DNA from 2 places in the Carnobacterium sp. FSL W8-0810 genome. Region 2 is predicted to be linked to the other one. Evidence: a T-box and tRNA genes for the amino acid it is inferred to sense, from the RefSeq annotation. Region 2 holds a T-box; the other holds one or more tRNA genes.
What was found. The T-box of region 2 lies ahead of NST49_RS10730 (valine--tRNA ligase). A T-box ahead of a tRNA ligase gene usually reads a tRNA of that ligase, here a tRNA-Val.

Region 1 (9,090 bases), 1.6 Mb from region 2:
CATTCCTTTTTTAAAGGTCCATGCACGAACTTCTTGAACACCTGCTGTAAAGTAAGTGCCTAATCCTAAAAGATTGTATGCTGAACGAATCAACTTATCTAAACCTGATTCTTCAATTCCTAATTCTTCCAAAAATAGTTCTTTTTCTTCATCTTCAAGTTCTGCAATTTCTTCTTCAATTCTTGCACAAATAACATTTACTTCTGCATTTTCTTCTGCGGCAAATTTACGTACTTGATTGACAAGTTCATCATTTTCAGTATCTGCAACTTGGTCTTCAGAAACATTTGCTACATACAAAACAGGTTTTGTTGTTAGCAAGAATAAACTTTTCACGGTTTTTTCTTCGTCTTCTGTAAATTCGATTGAACGAGCTGATTTTCCAGCTTCTAAAACGGGTTTGATTTTATCCAATACAGCTAATTCTGCAACAGCTTCTTTATCTTTTGTACGTGCAACTTTTGATACACGAGTATAGCGTTTTTCAACTGACTCTAAATCAGCCAAAACCAATTCTAAATTGATGGTTTCGATATCTGAGATTGGGTCAACTTTTCCTTCAACGTGAATAATATTGTCATCTTCAAAACAACGCACAACATGACAAATTGCATCTACTTGGCGAATATTAGCCAAAAACTTGTTTCCAAGACCTTCACCTTTACTTGCTCCTTTTACAATTCCAGCAATATCTGTAAATTCAAAAGTCGTTGGAACGGTCTTCTTTGGAGAAACTAATTCTGTTAAACGAGTTAAACGGTAATCAGGAACTTCTACAACTCCTACATTTGGATCAATGGTTGCAAATGGATAGTTAGCAGCTTCTGCTCCTGCTTTTGTAATGGCGTTAAATAATGTTGATTTACCTACATTAGGTAAACCTACGATTCCGGCTGTTAATGGCATGATTAAATTCACTCTTCCTTTTTAATAGTTTCTTTTTTAATTATTTTTCTGCTATCTCTAAAACTTTTTTCATTTTCTTTTCAAAATCTCTTCTTGGCATCATGACCATATGGCCACATTTTGTACACTTAACTCGAATATCCATACCCATTCTAATGATTTGCCAACGATTTTCCCCACAAGGATGAGGTTTCTTCATTTCAACAATATCATTCAAAGCATAATTTTTTTCCATCATCATTCTCCCTAAGCGTTATTCATCATCAAATTGAATCTCAAGAATATCTAAGATGCGCGTTAAATCTTCTGTAGAAAGATATTCAATTTCAATTTTCCCTTTTTGATTCTTTTCGTTAATAGACACACTTGTTCCAAATTTATCCATTAACCGTTCTTCACTCTCACGAATATAATAAGGTTTTTTGTTATTTTTTGTAAGCTGTTCTGCTTCTTCCTTAGGTTGATTCATCTTAGTCACTAATTGTTCCAACTGACGAACTGTTAAGTGTTCTCTGACTACTCGTTTAGCTAATTTAGAAATTTGTTTTTTTTCTTTCAATCCTAACAAAGTTCTTGCTTGCCCCATTGAGATATCCTCATTTTGAAGCATTTCTTTGACAGCATCTGGTAAACCTAACAAACGTAAATAGTTCGCAATATAAGGGCGACTTTTTCCTAAACGTGTAGCCACTTCTTCTTGCGTTAATTTCAATTTTTTCATCATCATTTCGTAAGCTTCTGCTTCTTCTAATGATGTTAGATCTTCTCGTTGGAGATTTTCTAAAACAGCAACTTCCATCATCTTCTCTTCATCAAATTCACGAATAATAGCGGGGATCGTTTCTTTTCCGGCCAATTTAGATGCTCTGAAACGGCGTTCTCCAGCTATAATCTCATATCCTTTGATTTTTGACTCACGAAGAATAATAGGTTGAAAAACTCCCGATATTCTAATGGATTCTGCTAGCTCATTTAAAGCCGTTTCATCAAATGTTTTTCTCGGTTGGTAAGGATTAGGTCTGATATCCGTTAATGGTATTTGTTGAACTTGTTCATTTGCAGCATCGATATTAGACAATTCAGCATAGTCTCCAAAAAGAGCGTCGATTCCTCTTCCTAACCCTTTGCTATTTTTGTTAGCCATTTGCCAGCACTTCCTTTGCTAATTCAAGATAAACCTCTGCTCCTCTAGAACGTGCATCGTAATCAATAATAGACAATCCATGACTTGGCGCTTCAGATAATCGAATATTCCGTGGAATGATCGTCTTATAAACTCTTTCACGGAAGTATTTTTTTACTTCATCGACTACTTCATAACCTAAATTTGTACGTGCATCTAACATTGTAAGTAAGACACCTTCAATTTTCAATTCAGGATTAAAGTGTTTTTGAACCAATCGAACGGTATTCAGCAATTGGCTCAATCCTTCTAAAGCGTAATACTCACATTGAACTGGAATCAAAATAGAGTCACTTGCAGTAAAAGCATTAATGGTCAAATGACCTAATGATGGCGGGCAGTCGATCAAAATATAATCATAGTCATCTCTTACTTTTTCTAAAGCTTGTTTCAATCTAGACTCTCTAGCCATTTGCGAAGTTAATTCAATTTCTGCACCCGCTAATTGGATAGTAGCTGGAACGACCCATAAGTTTTCTCTTGAAGAAGGCAGAACTACTTCCTTAACTAGTGTTTCGTTGACTAGAATATCGTAAATATCTTTTTCAACATCTGACTTTCGTACACCTAAACCACTTGTTGCATTTCCTTGTGCATCAATATCAACCAATAAAATTTTCTTTCCAAAATAAGCTAAACAAGCACCTAAGTTGACTGTCGTAGTTGTTTTCCCAACTCCGCCTTTTTGATTTGCGACTGATATAATTCGTGCCATCCTTTTTCCTCCATCTGTCTTTAGTATCCTGTACTAATTTTCTTGACGTCCATTTACCGACAACATACAAAAAATAGGAGAAAAATTACACTATGCGTATTTTTTCTCCTACGCATTTGTTCAAAATGAATGTTTCATTTATCGCTCTTTATTTATTTATCTTTCTTGATTTCAATTGTGATTCGGTAAACATCTCCTAGATCTTCTTCTTTTGCTTCTAAAGGCATACCGGTTTCCTTAATCAAATCAACTGACTTGTTAATGGTATTTAAAGCTAAACGAAGATCTTTCGAGATTTTTCTGATACGTTTTTTAGGCTGTTCTTGAGACTTGTTCTTCTCAGCCAACTGTTGTTTTACTAAACGTTCTGTTTCTTTAACCGTTAATTTTTTTTCAACAATACTACTTAATAGGGCAATTTGTTCCTCATGCGATAGAGCTAACATACTGCGCCCATGTCGCTCAGTTATTTTTCTATTAAGTAATGCTTCTTTTAAAGGCTCCGCTAGTCTTAGCAACCTCAATTTATTTGCTATGAACGATTGGCTTTTACCAATGCGTTGCGCTAGTGCTTCTTGCGTCAATTCATTTAAAGCCATTAACCCCTGATAAGCCTCAGCTTCTTCAATAGCAGTCAATTCTTCCCTTTGCAAATTTTCAATCAACGCTACAGAAGCCGTTTCATTATCTGACATTTCTTGGACAATTGCAGGTACTTCTGTCCATGTCAATTTTTGCATTGCGCGAAAACGTCTTTCTCCTGCAATGATTTCATACTTGTCTTCTTCATATTTCCTAAGAATAATGGGTTGAATCAAACCATGAATGTGAATCGTACGAGCTAATTCATCTAATTTTTCTTCATCAAATACTTTTCTTGGCTGAAAACGATTAGGAACAATCTTTTCAACAGCAATCTGTTGAACTCGTTTTTGGTTTTTTAATTCCTCTAACAGAGTATCCTCTTCATTCTCAGTTTTCTTTTTAGCTTTTCCTGAACCAAATAAATCAGACAACGCCATTCTTTTTCTCTCCCTCAGTCCTCTAAGTCCTTTGATTCTATTGTATCAAAAAACGTTCTTATTGAGTAGTTGAATCCGAATAGAAACGCTCTGATAGTTATCGGTTTCTACTATAGTGGATTCTTATTTGGTGTTCCCGGTTTTCTAGGATACTTTTTAGGTGTTTCTTTCTTTTTGTCAATTAATACAATGTGACGTTCTCCAGCTTCATGTGGAAGTTCAAATACAAATTCTTCACGAAATTTCCCGCCTAGTGTAGCAATGGCTTTTTGTCCTTCGTCCATTTCTTCTTTTGTATTGCTTGCTTTAAGCGCAATAAATAATCCGCCTTTTTTAGTTAAAGGTAAGCACAGTTCAGCTAACACGCTCATACGAGCTACTGCTCTAGCTGTTACAAAATCAAATGATTCACGAAATTGTTTATTTTGTCCAAATGTTTCTGCTCGATCATGGTAGAAGTGAACCCCTTCTAATCCTAGTGTTTCTGCTAATAAAGTTAAAAATTGAATTCTTTTATTTAATGAATCTACTATTGTGACTTCTAATTGAGGAAACATAATCTTTAGGGGGATGCTTGGAAACCCGGCACCTGCACCTACATCGCATAGGCTTTGGACCCCATTCTTAAAATCCACATACAAACCAGCTGTAATAGAATCATAAAAGTGTTTTAAATACACTTCTTCTTTTTGCGTGATTGCAGTTAAATTAATTTTTTCATTCCATTCTTGTAGTAGTTTAAGGTATTGATCAAATTGTTCCATTTGCTTCTCAGTAACCGTCATTCCCTTATCTTCAAGGGCTTTTTTAAACTCTTCAGGATTCATTAACTCAACTCCTTTTTACTATCGTGAAACACTTTTATGTTTCACAAATCCATCTTTTTAACTGTATAACAAATTGGCTAGAAGTGCAATGCTTTACCGCACTTTTTAAGCTCCTTAAATAGATAAACTTTTAAAAAAAATAAACATTAAATGAGAATACGTTAAAAAAAATTAGAAATAAATGATAAAATCCGTTGACATCCTCGCGTAAGGTTGTTAGAATATTGGAAATAGTCAGAAAACAATTATGAAAAGGAGATGTTCAATATGAAAACTACAACTTTTAATTCATTCAACACTCGTTCTCAATTGAACGGTTCTTTAGTCATTATTAACTTATTAATTTAGCAAAGGATTCGAACTATTCATTTAGTTGAGTCCTCGTTTGCGTACTCGGGCTCAATCATCGGTTAGATGAGACAAGCCTGTATACAAAGGCTTGTCTTTTTTGTTTGGTTGTTTTGTAAGAGAAAAAATGTTAGACGACTATTAAAACTAAACTATGGAGGCTGGAAAAATGAAAACTTATCTATTAGATCGAATGTATAAAGCATCATCAGGGATCGCAAATGCTATTTTTGTAACGATTGGGATCGGTCTACTATTAGAAACAATCGGAAACATGACTGGCCTTACTATTTTAGTTATTATCGGAACAGCTGTTAAAATGTTGATGGCTCCTGCAATTGGTGCTGGTATTGCAGTTATGTTGGGTGGAAATACTCTTACGATCTTTAGTGCTATGGCTGCTGGAGCAATCGGTGCTGGAGCTATTCAAACGACCGCGGATGGCATGATCACTATTGCCACTGGTGAACCGATTGGCTGTCTAATTGCCGCAACGATCGCTACTTTTGTTGGAAAACGTATTTCAGGGAAAACTCCATTAGACATGATGGCTATTCCTATTACTGCAGTCTTAGCTGGTGGTATAGCTGGTTATTACTTAAATCTTGTTATCGCTCCATTCTTAAATATCGTTAGTGCTTTTATCTCTGCTTCAGTTGCTGATTCTCCGGTTATTGGTGCAGCTGTTATTTCAGTTGTCGGTGGCTTAGTGTTGATGTCTCCAGCTTCTTCAGCTGCCATTGCTATCGCATTAAATCTTGATCCGGTTTCAAGTGCAGCTATGCTGGTGGGAACAACTAGTATGTATATTGGTTTTTCATTTGTCTCTATGCGTCAAAATAACCTTGGTGGATTCTTAGCCCAATTTGTTTGTACGCCAAAAGTACAATTGCCAAATATTGTTAAAAACCCTCGAATTTTGATTGGTCCCACTCTTGCTGCTGCAGTAGCTGCGCCTATTTCAACTGTTGCTCTAGGATTTACAGCTCCGAGTGCTTTAGGAGGATTAGGTTTTTGTTCTTTGATTGCTCCATTAAACATTTTTGTGTCTCAAGGAAGCGGATCTTTTGCTATTTATATCATTACTGCATGTTTGGTCCCTATCGCGATTACTATAGTAGTGAATAAAGTATTAGAAAAAGCTAGTTGGTTACGTAAAGGAGATATGGCTTTAGTAGTAGAATAATCTGATGGATACTACTAAATTTGCATCTCAATGAAAAGTAAAAAGAGAGAAAAATCCTTTACAGATTTTCCTCTCTTTTTTTGATGGTCCCTACTGGGCTCGAACCAGCGACCCCTACCTTGTCGAGGTAGTGCTCTCCCAACTGAGCTAAGGAACCTTTATTTACTTCTACACCAATCTTTAATAAATATACCTCAAATAATTCATTCCGTAAATATAGATTTACAAAAACAATTTTTATGAATTTATATTTCCCAGGAAATACTAATAGAAAAACACGACTAATTATATATACAAAAATAGCCTTACAATTAAGATGTTGCTTAATTGTAAGGCTATTTTTCATTTTTATAGCTACTTAAAAAATTAAACTTTAGCTATTTTCCCTTGTTCTACATAAACCATTAAAATCGAAATATCTGCTGGATTCACACCACTAATACGGCTAGCTTGGGCAATTGTTTCAGGCTGAATTTTAATCAGCTTTTCCTTTGCCTCTGTAGCGATACCATTGATAGCAGCATAATCAATATTTTCCGGTATACGTTTATTTTCCATACGTTTTAATTTATCCACTTTTTGAGAAGCTTTAGCGATGTATCCTTCGTATTTCACTTGAATTTCTACTTGCTCTTCTACAGCTATTGGCAGTTCATAATCACGAGGAACAAATGCTAAAAGGTCTTGGTAAGACACTTCCGGACGACGTAGGAAGTCTTTAGCTAAAATACCATCTTTCAAAGGCGCTTGATTTTTTTCAGTTAAATAAGTTTGAATCTCAGTAGTTGGTTTCAAACGAATAGAGCCTAAACGTTCTAGTTCTCCTTCAAGCTGAGCTTTTTTCACTAAGAATGTATTGTAACGTTCTTGTGAAATCAATCCAATTTGATGCCCTATTTCAGTTAATCTAAAATCTGCATTATCATGACGTAAAAGCAACCGGTACTCTGCACGAGACGTCAATAAACGATAAGGTTCATTCGTTCCTTTAGTCACTAAATCATCAATCATAACTCCGATATATCCTTCACTACGTTTCATAACAAAGGGTTCTTTTCCTTGAACTTTAAGTGCTGCATTGATACCAGCCATAATTCCTTGTCCAGCAGCTTCTTCATAACCAGAAGTTCCATTCATTTGTCCAGCAGTGAATAGATTTTCAACTACTTTTGTTTCTAAAGAGGGACGCAATTGATGCGGCGTAACCACATCATATTCAATTGCGTAACCTGTACGCATCATTTCAGCATTCTCTAATCCTTCAATGGAGTGCAGAATCTCTTGTTGAACATCTTCTGGAAGTGATGTTGATAAACCTTGGACATAGACTTCTTCTGTGTCGCGTCCTTCAGGTTCTAAAAACAATTGATGTCTTGGCTTGTCGCTAAAACGAACCACTTTGTCTTCAATAGACGGGCAGTAACGAGCTCCTACTCCTTCAACAATCCCGGTAAACATCGGTGCACGATGCAAGTTGTCTTGGATTTTTTGATGAGTTGATTCATTCGTGTACGTTAACCAGCATGATAATTGATCTTTTAAATAAGCACTGTTTGGCGTTTCGTAACTAAAATGATTTGGTTTTTCATCCCCAGGTTGTTCTTCAGTAACGCTATAATCAATCGTTGAGGATTTAACTCTAGGAGGAGTCCCAGTTTTAAAACGATTTAATTCAAATCCATTTTCTAATAAACTTTCTGATAGTTTAATAGACGGTTGTGAATTGTTTGGACCAGAAGAATATTTCAGTTCGCCGATAATGATTTGGCCACGTGAAGATGTACCTGCAGTTAAAATAACAGCCTTAGAACGATAAATAGCACCAGTATTTGTAATGATTCCTTTACAAATACCATCTTCAATAATCAATTCTTCAGCAATTCCTTGTCTTAAAACAAGGTTTTTAGTTTCTTCAATAGTTTTTTTCATTTCATTTGCATACATAAATTTATCCGCTTGAGCGCGTAAAGCTCTAACTGCGGGTCCTTTACCCGTATTTAGCATTCTCATTTGGATATACGTTTTATCGATATTACGTCCCATTTCACCGCCAAGAGCGTCGATTTCTCGAACTACTACTCCTTTAGCAGGACCTCCGATTGATGGGTTGCATGGCATAAAAGCAACCATATCTAGATTAATGGTAATTAAAAGCGTTTGGCTTCCCATTCTTGCTGCGGCTAATGCTGCTTCTGATCCAGCATGACCTGCACCAACAACGATGACATCAAAATCTCCAGCTTCGTAATGATTCATTTAAACAGTCCTTTCTTTCGTATCTTTCTCTTTGTTTATTTATGTCGAATTTATTTTTTGTTTTATTCATTGAGTTGAGTGACTTTTAGTTGAGCTGCGTGTCTCATCCTCTCGAGAAAAAGATAAAACTTCTTCGGGGGAAAAAACCCCTACGAATTTTTCCTGTTTTCTTGTCGAGGATAAACGAGACACTCCACATCCTTATTTTCCTAGACAGAATTGGCTGAATAATTGAGTTAGGAGTTCATCTTGGACGCTGTCTCCTGTGATTTCACCTAATAGATCCCAACAACGTGTCATATCTATTTGAATCAAATCAACTGGCATGCCCATTTCTACTCCGCTGATAACCTCATCTAATGCAGCTTCTGCATCGTTTAATAAAGCGATATGACGCACATTAGAGACATAAGTAGCGTCTCGCTCACCTGTTTGGCCTGTAAAGAAGAGGTCTGCTATTTTCTTTTCTAAAACATCTACACCAGATTTAGATAAAATAGAGGTTTTCACAATACTTTCTGGTTCTACTAACTGTTCTAATTCATTTAAATCTAATTTATTTGGTAAATCGATTTTATTTAAAATAACAATACGATTATGGTGATTCGTTGCTTCAATTAAAGCTTTATCTTCTATTGTTAAAGGTT
Region 2 (9,090 bases):
CTTCCCAAAAGTTCTAGTTGCATGAATCCAGTTTAGTGCTTCTTCATACGTAGTGAACATCATTTACCTCCACCTATTTTTCTATTCCCTATATTATTTAATTATAAACTACCTTAGTCATTTCAACCATGAAAATAAAGGGGCTCATTTAAATTTCGATTCTGTTTTTTCAATTGCTGCCCAATAATAAAGCGAGCAAAAGCTAAGAATCATCTTAGGTTTTACTCGCTTTAAAGTTATATAGCTCTAAAAAAAATTAAAGTTGATCTTTCAATACTTTTATACGTTCTGTTACTGCAACTTGTTTTTCAAGATAATCGACTTGTTTAGCCTTTTCAGCTTCAACTACTGCATCAGGAGCATTTTCTACAAATCTTTTGTTTGCTAATTTCCCTTCAACCCGTTTAACTTCTTTACTCCACTTGTCTAATTCTTTTTCAAGACGAGTGATTTCTTCTTCCAAGTTGATCAGACCAGCCAACGGCAAGTAGATTTCAGCACCTGTAATCACAGAAGCCATAGCTGTTTCAGGAGCTTCTATATCACTTGAAATCGTCAATGTTTCAGGATTACAGAATCGTTCAATATAAGAAGTATTGTCTTTCAAAAATTGTTCAATGGTTTGATCATTTGTTTTGATCAATAATTCGATTTTTTTAGACAGCGGTGTATTTACTTCAGAACGACTATTACGGACCGAACGAATCAGTTCCATCAGCACATCCATACCTTTAGTTGCTGCTTCATCAGATAATTCAGGGTGTACAACTGGGTAATCCGCTACTACCAATGATTCCCCTTCATGAGGAATATTTTCCCAGATCTCTTCTGTAACAAAAGGCATAATTGGGTGCAATAAACGTAATGTTTGATCCAATACATAAGCTAAAATACTTCTGGTCATTTGTTTCGCTTTTTCATCTTCTCCAAACAATACTTCTTTACTCATTTCGATGTACCAGTCACAAAAATCATCCCAGATAAAGTGGTACAAATGACGGCCTGCTTCACCAAATTCAAACCGTTCAAATAAGTCTGTTACTTTTTCAACTGTTTCATTTAATTTTGTCAAAATCCAACGGTCAGCAACTGTTTTTTCACCTGATAAATCAATTTGATCGACAGTAAAGTTTTCCATATTCATCAAGGCAAAACGACTAGCGTTCCAAATTTTATTAATAAAATTCCAAGCAGCATCCATTTTGTCATAGCTGAAACGAACATCTTGCCCTGGAGCAGAACCGTTTGACAAGAACCAACGTAGTGCATCAGCTCCGTATTTTTCAATAACATCCATTGGGTCAATTCCGTTACCTAGAGATTTACTCATTTTCCGACCTTCAGTATCACGGATAAGACCATGAATCAACACGTTGTTGAAAGGACGTTTCCCAGTGAATTCTAGACTTTGGAACATCATACGGCTAACCCAGAAGAAAATAATGTCGTATCCCGTTACAAGTGTGTTTGTAGGGAAATAACGTTTAAAATCTTCAGATTCTTCATCAGGCCATCCCATTGTAGAAAACGGCCATAATGCTGAACTAAACCAAGTGTCCAAAACATCTGGATCTTGCACCCAGTTTTCGCTATCTTCAGGAGCTTCCATTCCTACGTATAGTTCACCACTTGTTTTATGGTACCAAGCTGGGATACGGTGACCCCACCATAATTGACGTGAAATTACCCAATCATGAACATTTTCCATCCAACGCATATACGTATTTTCAAAACGTTCTGGCACAAAGTTCACTTTCTCTTCTGTGCCTTGGCTTTCAATAGCTTCTTTAGCCAATGGAGCCATATTTACAAACCATTGTGTAGATAATCTTGGTTCTACTACAACGCCTGTACGCTCTGAATGACCAACACTGTGTATCATTTTTTCAATTTTGATAAGTCGTCCTTCTGCTTCTAAATCTTTTATAACAGCTTTACGAGCTTCAAAACGGTCCATCGCTTCATATTTACCAGCTAGTTCATTCATTGAACCATCATCGTTCATCACATTGATCTGCGGCAAGTCATGGCGTTTCCCAACTTCAAAGTCATTAGGATCATGAGCAGGAGTAATTTTCACTACACCCGTACCAAAATCCATCTCAACGTAGTCATCTGCAACAATCGGAATTTCACGATTCATTAGTGGCAACATAACTGTTTTACCAATTAAATGTTGGTACCGTTCATCTTCAGGATGAACTGCAATCGCTGTATCACCCAACATCGTTTCAGGTCGCGTCGTAGCGATTTCAACTACTCCACTACCATCTGTTAAAGGATAACTCATATGATAAAAAGCACCTTCAACATCTTTATGGATCACTTCAATATCTGATAAAGCCGTTTTAGCTTTTGGGTCCCAGTTGATAATGTATTCTCCACGGTAAATCAATTTTTTATTGTACATTGTTACAAATACTTTACGAACCGCTTCAGATAATCCTTCATCTAATGTAAAACGTTCACGGCTATAATCAACTGAAATACCCACTTTTGCCCATTGCTCACGAATCACACTTGCGTATTCCTCTTTCCAATCCCATACCGTATCAATAAATTTATCGCGTCCAAGATCATAGCGTGAAATTCCATCCTCAGCAAGTTTTGCTTCTACTTTTGCTTGAGTTGCGATTCCAGCATGATCCATTCCCGGCAACCATAATGTATCGTATCCTTGCATTCTTTTTTGTCTAACGATAATATCTTGCAGAGTCGTATCCCAAGCATGACCTAAATGCAATTTCCCTGTTACATTGGGAGGCGGAATAACAACAGAATAAGCTTCTTTCGTTTTATCTCCACTTGGTTTAAATAGTCCTTTTTCTACCCATTTTTCATAACGACCAGCTTCTACTTCATTTGGTTGATATTTAGTAGACATTTTCAATTCATCTGTCATTTTATCTCTCCTTTACAATATCACTTAATAAATCTGAAAAACAAAAAAAGCATCCATCCTAATAATAAATTATTATTAGGACGAATGCTGTTCACTCGCGGTACCACCTATATTGCATACTTCTGCTATCTTCAAAAGTATACCTCTTAGTTCCATTTTTAACGGATCGTTACTCCGAACAAAGTTACTTTACTTTCACTTTGTCAGCTCCCAAGCTACCTTCATTTTACTGTGACTAAGAACTCTCAGCATCTGTTCTATTCTCTCAAAGTCAGCAAATAAAATTACTCCTCTTGTTCATTGCCTTTTATTTTTATATAGTAGCATTAAAAATGCTACTTTTCAATATGCATCTTTTTTAATCAACGTGCAGCTCTTGTCGCTTTGATAGCTTGATCATAATCTGGCTCACTAGACATTTCAGGAACGATCTCTTGATAAACGATCTCACCTCTAGGGTTGATCACAAAAACTGAACGAGCTAACTTTTCAAGCTCTTCCATAACCAAACCATAGGCCTCCCCAAATTCCAAGTTACTGTCATGCAGCATTTCCATTGAGATATCTTTTCCAGCACACCATTCAGCTTGTTCTTCTTTCGAGTTATTAGAAATAGTGATCAACTGGACACCATCTAGTTCGCTGGCAATTTTATTAAACTCTTTAGCTTGCAACGCACATACTCGCGTATCGATATCCGGGATTACACTGATTAACACAACTTTTCCAGAAAAGTCACTTAATTTAACTAGTTCATCTGCTAAATTTTCAACTTTAAAATCAGGTGCTTTATCTCCAACTTTTGGTTGGATCCCTTTTAACTTATACGGTGTACCTTTTTTCGTTATTTCCATATGAACACTCCCTATTCTATGCTTCCTCTTAAAATAGTATACGAAGAATCCTTTTTTAAAGCAACATTCCAGCACAAAACAAATGCCCCGGCAAATTACGCTAGCTTACTTTTTTTACCTGTAATCCTACTCTTCTTCACCTAAACTGGCTGGATAAAGAGCTTCATTTTGATAAACCATAGTAAAAATTTCGCTAGAAAAATCAATATACTTCATTTGAATATTATCCGGCACTCTTATTCTACCTGGGGCAAAGTTTAAAATAGAAGTGATACCTGCATCAATTAATTGTTCCACTACTTTTTGAGACACTTCACTAGGTACGGCACAAATGGCTGTACGAATTTGTTCTTTTATAATAAAATTCTTCATCTGTTCCATAGGCAAAATTGGCACTCCTGAAATTTCCTTTCCAAAATAACTTGACTCAATATCAAAAGCACCTTTGATGGTGATATTTTTTTCTTTTTTAAAATTATTTCTTAATATCGCTTTCCCAAGGTTTCCTGCTCCAACAAGTACAACGTTAATGATATTATTCACATTTAATAACTCACGAAAAACTTCCGTTACATAAGTAACTTCATAGCCGTATCCACTTCTGCCTAATTCACCAAAATGAGAAAAATCACGTCGGATCGTTGCAGAAGGAATCTGTGTCATCTGGCTTAATTCTTTTGATTTAACACGCTCTACACCAGATTCATTTAACTTTTTTAATGAACGGTAATAAATGGGTAATCTTTGTGCTGTTGCATTCGGAATTTGATGTATCTTCGTATTCATCTCCACATTTCTGCCTCCCAAGCTTTAATTTCTTTATTATCATATCATCTTTTTATCCTTAACTCAATATAATTGTGATATTAATCACAATTATATTGAACAAAAAAAGAAGATACGTATTTGAACTTCATCTTCTTTTTCTTTGTATTCAATTTTAAAGCCTACTTTATTTTTTTTGGTAAACAATTTTTCCATTAATCACTGTTTTTGAAACTTCCACTTTACTTAAATATTCTGGTTTCACTTTAAAAGGATTTTGTTTTAGAATAGTAAAATCACTTATATAGCCAGGTTTTATTTTTCCTCTAGAATCTTCTTTGTAGCCAGCAATTGCACTTCCAGTGGTGTACAAAGAAATTGCTTCATATACAGAAAGTTCTTCTTCAGGAAAATAACGTTCAGCTGTTTTACCTTCTCTCACAGTCCTAGTAACAGCTGCATGGATGCCATAAAAAGGGTTTGGGATTTCAACTGGCGCATCACTGCCGCCTGCAACCGGAAAACCGGATTCCTTTATACTCTTCCAAGCAAATACCAAAGGCGGATGGTTCTCGCCTAAAACATCTAATGCCCAAGGCAAGTCACTACTCATAAATTGAGGCTGTAGGTCAAAAACTAATGGTAAACTTTTAGCTTTCTTTAGTAATTCTTCATTTAGCCATGGAGTGTGAATCATACGGTCAAGTTGACCCGGTAATGGAGGGTATTCATTGAGTGTTTCAATTACTTTTCCGAAAGCTCTATCTCCTAATATATGAATAGCTACTGGCAACTTCGCTTTACGAGCTGCTTTTATTAAGTTTAAAAAAACCTCATCCTTTTGAACTTGAAGGCCGTAATGATTTGTTCCGGCATAAGGTTGACTCATCAATGCTGTTTGCGAACCAACTGTTCCATCATAAAAGATTTTCATTGCGCCTAATTCGATATAAGGATTGCCATCTAAAAAGATTCCATTAGAACGATTATACGCATGGAGTTCTTCATGATGAATCAATAAATGAACACGAAAGAGCATCTCTTTTCCTTCAATTACATCGTGGTACGTCTGCAATGTTCCTTCAAAACCATTAAAGTAATGCAAATCTTCAGAATGTCCGCCAGTTACTCCTTTTGACCACAAATCCTCAATAGCTAATTCTAAATACTTTTCTTGCTCTTCGGATGTAGCAGCCGGAAAAGCATTTATAGCTAAATTTGTCGCTTCATCTTTTAAAATTCCTGTTAGATTTCCATCAAGATCTAATTGTATCTCTCCACCACCATCATAAATTTGTCCATCTTTAAGACCAATTTTGTCGATCAATGCAGTATTAATGACTACATTATGATAATCAATTCGACGAACCAACAAGGGGTGTTGTGTCGTAAGAGTGTCCAACTCTGTTTTTGTAATAGGTGTCGAATCATCTTGCCATTCATTTTCATTGTATCCTTCAACAAACAACCATTCTTCAGGTGATAGTTGGTTAATTTTTTCTCGTATCTTACGCAAACTTTCTTGCTTACTTTTTGCTTGATTTAAATTTAACCGAGCAAGACTTTGTCCATACCATAATAAATGTAAATGACTATCTACAAAACCTGGAAATACTATCTCCCCTTTTAAATCAATTTCCTCGGTTATTTCTAAATGATATTGGTTTCTCAATTCTTCTTCTTCGCCCGTAGCTACAATAAATTCCCCATCAGTTATAACGGCTGAAACTGTGTCGTTTTCTCTTTCCATTGTAAAAAAAATACCTTTTTTCCATAACTTCACTTTACATCCTCCTGTCTTTTATATGCTTTTATAGAAAAAAAGACTAACCACAAGTTGTGTATTAGTCTTTTCAAAGTACAAACACTTTTATAACAAACTTGAAAAGTCAGCTTTTTGCTGTGCTTCTAACGTATCTCCCACTGTGATTTTAGTAATTACTAAACCATTCATGGCTCTTTCTATTAATCCCTCAACATCAAGTCGGCTTTCGTATTCACGAGCTTTTTCCAACTTAGGTTGTGTTTTAGGTGCTGGTGGAGCAAAAATGGTACAGCAGTCTTCAAATGGTTGAATAGATAATTCAAATGTATCAATTTTTTGAGCAATCTCAATAATTTCATTTTTATCCATTGAAACAACTGGTCGAATAATAGGCGTTGCTGTTACATCATTAATAGCTATCATGCTGTGCAATGTTTGTGAAGCTACTTGCCCTAATGATTCTCCATTGATGATCGCTAAACCTTTTCGTTCTTCACGTATACGATCAGTCAATCTCATCATCAACCGACGTGTAACCGTCATTAAATAGCCTTCTGGAACAATTTTCTTTATTTCTTCTTGGATTTCAGTAAAAGGTACTTCGATAAATTGAACACTGCCTGAAAAAGCAGCTAATTTAGCAGCTAGATCTTTCGCTTTTTGAAGAGCACGCGGACTAGTATATGGCGGGCTGTGGAAATGAACAGCTTCAACAGTTACGCCGCGTTTCATAGTCAAATAGCCAGCTACTGGTGAATCGATTCCTCCAGATAACATCAACATACCTTTCCCACTTGAGCCTACTGGCAAACCACCTGCCCCCAAAATCGTCTTGCTAGAAAGAAAGAATCCTTCTTTACGAATTTCCACGCGTAAGGTAATATCAGGCTTTTTCATATGAACTTTTATGCCTTCGATTTGGCTAAAGATCTCTGCCCCAAGCAATTGATTCATATCATTCGTATCTAACTCATAATCATGATCTGAACGTCTAGTAGCAATTTTAAATGTTTTTCCTTCTGAATAAAGTTCTTTTATCATTTCTACTGCAACTTTTTTTACAAGTTCAATATCTCTTTCCAAACGTCTAACTGGAGAATACGTTTGAATTCCAAAAATAGAACGTAATCTTTCCAATACAGCATCGCTATCGGCACCATTTAATTCTAAATGCATGCGGTCACGTTCGCCATGTACTTTCAGCTCTTCAAAATCGCTTAAAGCAAATTTAACATTTTGAGCCAATTGACTGATAAAAATCCGTTTGTTTTTACCTTTTGTTGACAGTTCACCATAGCGTATCATTACTTCATCGTATTGCATGTGTTGCTTACTTCCTCTCTGTCAATCTAGATTTATTTTATATCTTTAAATTGTTGATACAAGAAATCAAATTCTTTCATAAAGACTTTTGCTTCTTCTAATGTATTAGTATCTGTTAAACTCACCCGTATTGCGCTAGTAGCGATCTTTTCTGGAACATTCATTGCTACTAAAGTACTGGATGTCGTACCCTTGCGACTAGAACAGGCACTTGTTGTTGAAATGTAAATGTCTTTTTTCTCGAAAGCATGCACCATTACTTCACCTCTTATCCCTTTTAAAGCAAAACATAAGATATGCGGAGCGCCTTCTTTTTGGGAGAACACTGAAACTTTTTTATAACCCTCTAACTGTTCCATAAGGTAATTTTTTATTTCTTTTTGATTCTTTTGTTTCTCTTTTTCTTTTTCCAATACCAAACGCAAAGCTTTTGCCATAGCAGCTACACCTGCTACATTTTCCGTTCCACTACGTTTGCCAGATTCTTGTCCTCCGCCACTTAGAATCGGAGCTATCTTCTTGCCTTTTTTTATATACATAAATCCTATACCTTTGGGACCATGAAATTTATGAGCAGAAAAAGTTGCTAAATCGATCCTTGAACTGTTCCCTAACGAGAAAGGGATTTTTCCAATTGCCTGAACAGCATCTACATGAAAGTGAACAGTCGGATAGTCTTTTAAAATTTCTTCAATTTCTGTTAATGGTTGGATACTGCCAACTTCATTATTTACTGCCATGACCGAAACAAGTATCGTATCAGGCCTCAACGCCTCTTTCAAATCAGAAACTGAAATTTTCCCACTGGAATCAACTGGTAAAATCGTTACATCAAATCCTAACATTTTTAACTGCTCTACAGATTCTTTAACAGCAGGATGTTCGACAGCAGTAGTGATTATGTGTTTTCCAAATTGTCGTTTTTCAATGGCTGTCCCTTTTATAGCCCAGTTATCGCCTTCTGTTCCACCACTTGTAAAATAAATTTCTTCTGGCATAACATGCAGTAAATCAGCTATTTGTTTTCTAGATTGTTGAAGCAGCCCATCTGCATAATCACCCAATTGGTGTAGACTAGAAGGATTGCCGCTTATGCTCTGGCTTACTTTTTCAAATGTTTGTAATACGCTTTTGTCAATACTAGTTGTTGCACTATTATCAAAATAGATCATTGGATCGTCACACTTTCTTTTTAGGTTGTTCCGTACTAAAAAATTACTTACTTATTATAACAAAAACTCTTTTGAATACAAGGCATCTCTTTTTTCACAAAATGAAACAGAGCAGCTTATCTCACTGCTCTGTTTCATCCGTTGCCGTTAATTTAAATTATTGGGTATTATTTAGCATTTCTACTTTTTTCTTCATAATATTGAGATTCGACTTTTTTGAATGATCCCGGTTCTACGATTTCTAATGCAGTTGAGATCACTTCAAGCGACTCTTTGTATTGAAACTCCTTATTGAACAAAGTGTTACTT

Region 1: it has a tRNA-Val gene. The T-box ahead of NST49_RS10730 (valine--tRNA ligase) is inferred to sense a tRNA for this amino acid. The anticodon was not compared.

What each region holds. Positions count from the first base shown of each region.
Region 1 is NZ_JBBOWO010000001.1:588,482-597,571, reverse strand. It holds gene ychF (redox-regulated ATPase YchF) at 1-906, opposite strand, end outside; gene NST49_RS02895 (DUF951 domain-containing protein) at 947-1,141, opposite strand; gene NST49_RS02890 (ParB/RepB/Spo0J family partition protein) at 1,160-2,050, opposite strand; gene NST49_RS02885 (ParA family protein) at 2,043-2,804, opposite strand; gene noc (nucleoid occlusion protein) at 2,957-3,826, opposite strand; gene rsmG (16S rRNA (guanine(527)-N(7))-methyltransferase RsmG) at 3,937-4,653, opposite strand; gene NST49_RS02870 (PTS transporter subunit IIC) at 5,171-6,187, shown strand; tRNA gene NST49_RS02865 (tRNA-Val) at 6,272-6,344, opposite strand; gene mnmG (tRNA uridine-5-carboxymethylaminomethyl(34) synthesis enzyme MnmG) at 6,554-8,443, opposite strand; gene mnmE (tRNA uridine-5-carboxymethylaminomethyl(34) synthesis GTPase MnmE) at 8,645-9,090, opposite strand, start outside.
Region 2 is NZ_JBBOWO010000001.1:2,220,398-2,229,487, forward strand. It holds gene NST49_RS10725 (bifunctional folylpolyglutamate synthase/dihydrofolate synthase) at 1-60, opposite strand, end outside; gene NST49_RS10730 (valine--tRNA ligase) at 257-2,902, opposite strand; T-box leader at 2,976-3,212, opposite strand; gene tpx (thiol peroxidase) at 3,265-3,756, opposite strand; gene NST49_RS10740 (redox-sensing transcriptional repressor Rex) at 3,883-4,542, opposite strand; gene NST49_RS10745 (amidohydrolase) at 4,709-6,304, opposite strand; gene thiI (tRNA uracil 4-sulfurtransferase ThiI) at 6,392-7,609, opposite strand; gene NST49_RS10755 (cysteine desulfurase family protein) at 7,642-8,781, opposite strand; gene NST49_RS10760 (septation ring formation regulator EzrA) at 8,949-9,090, opposite strand, start outside.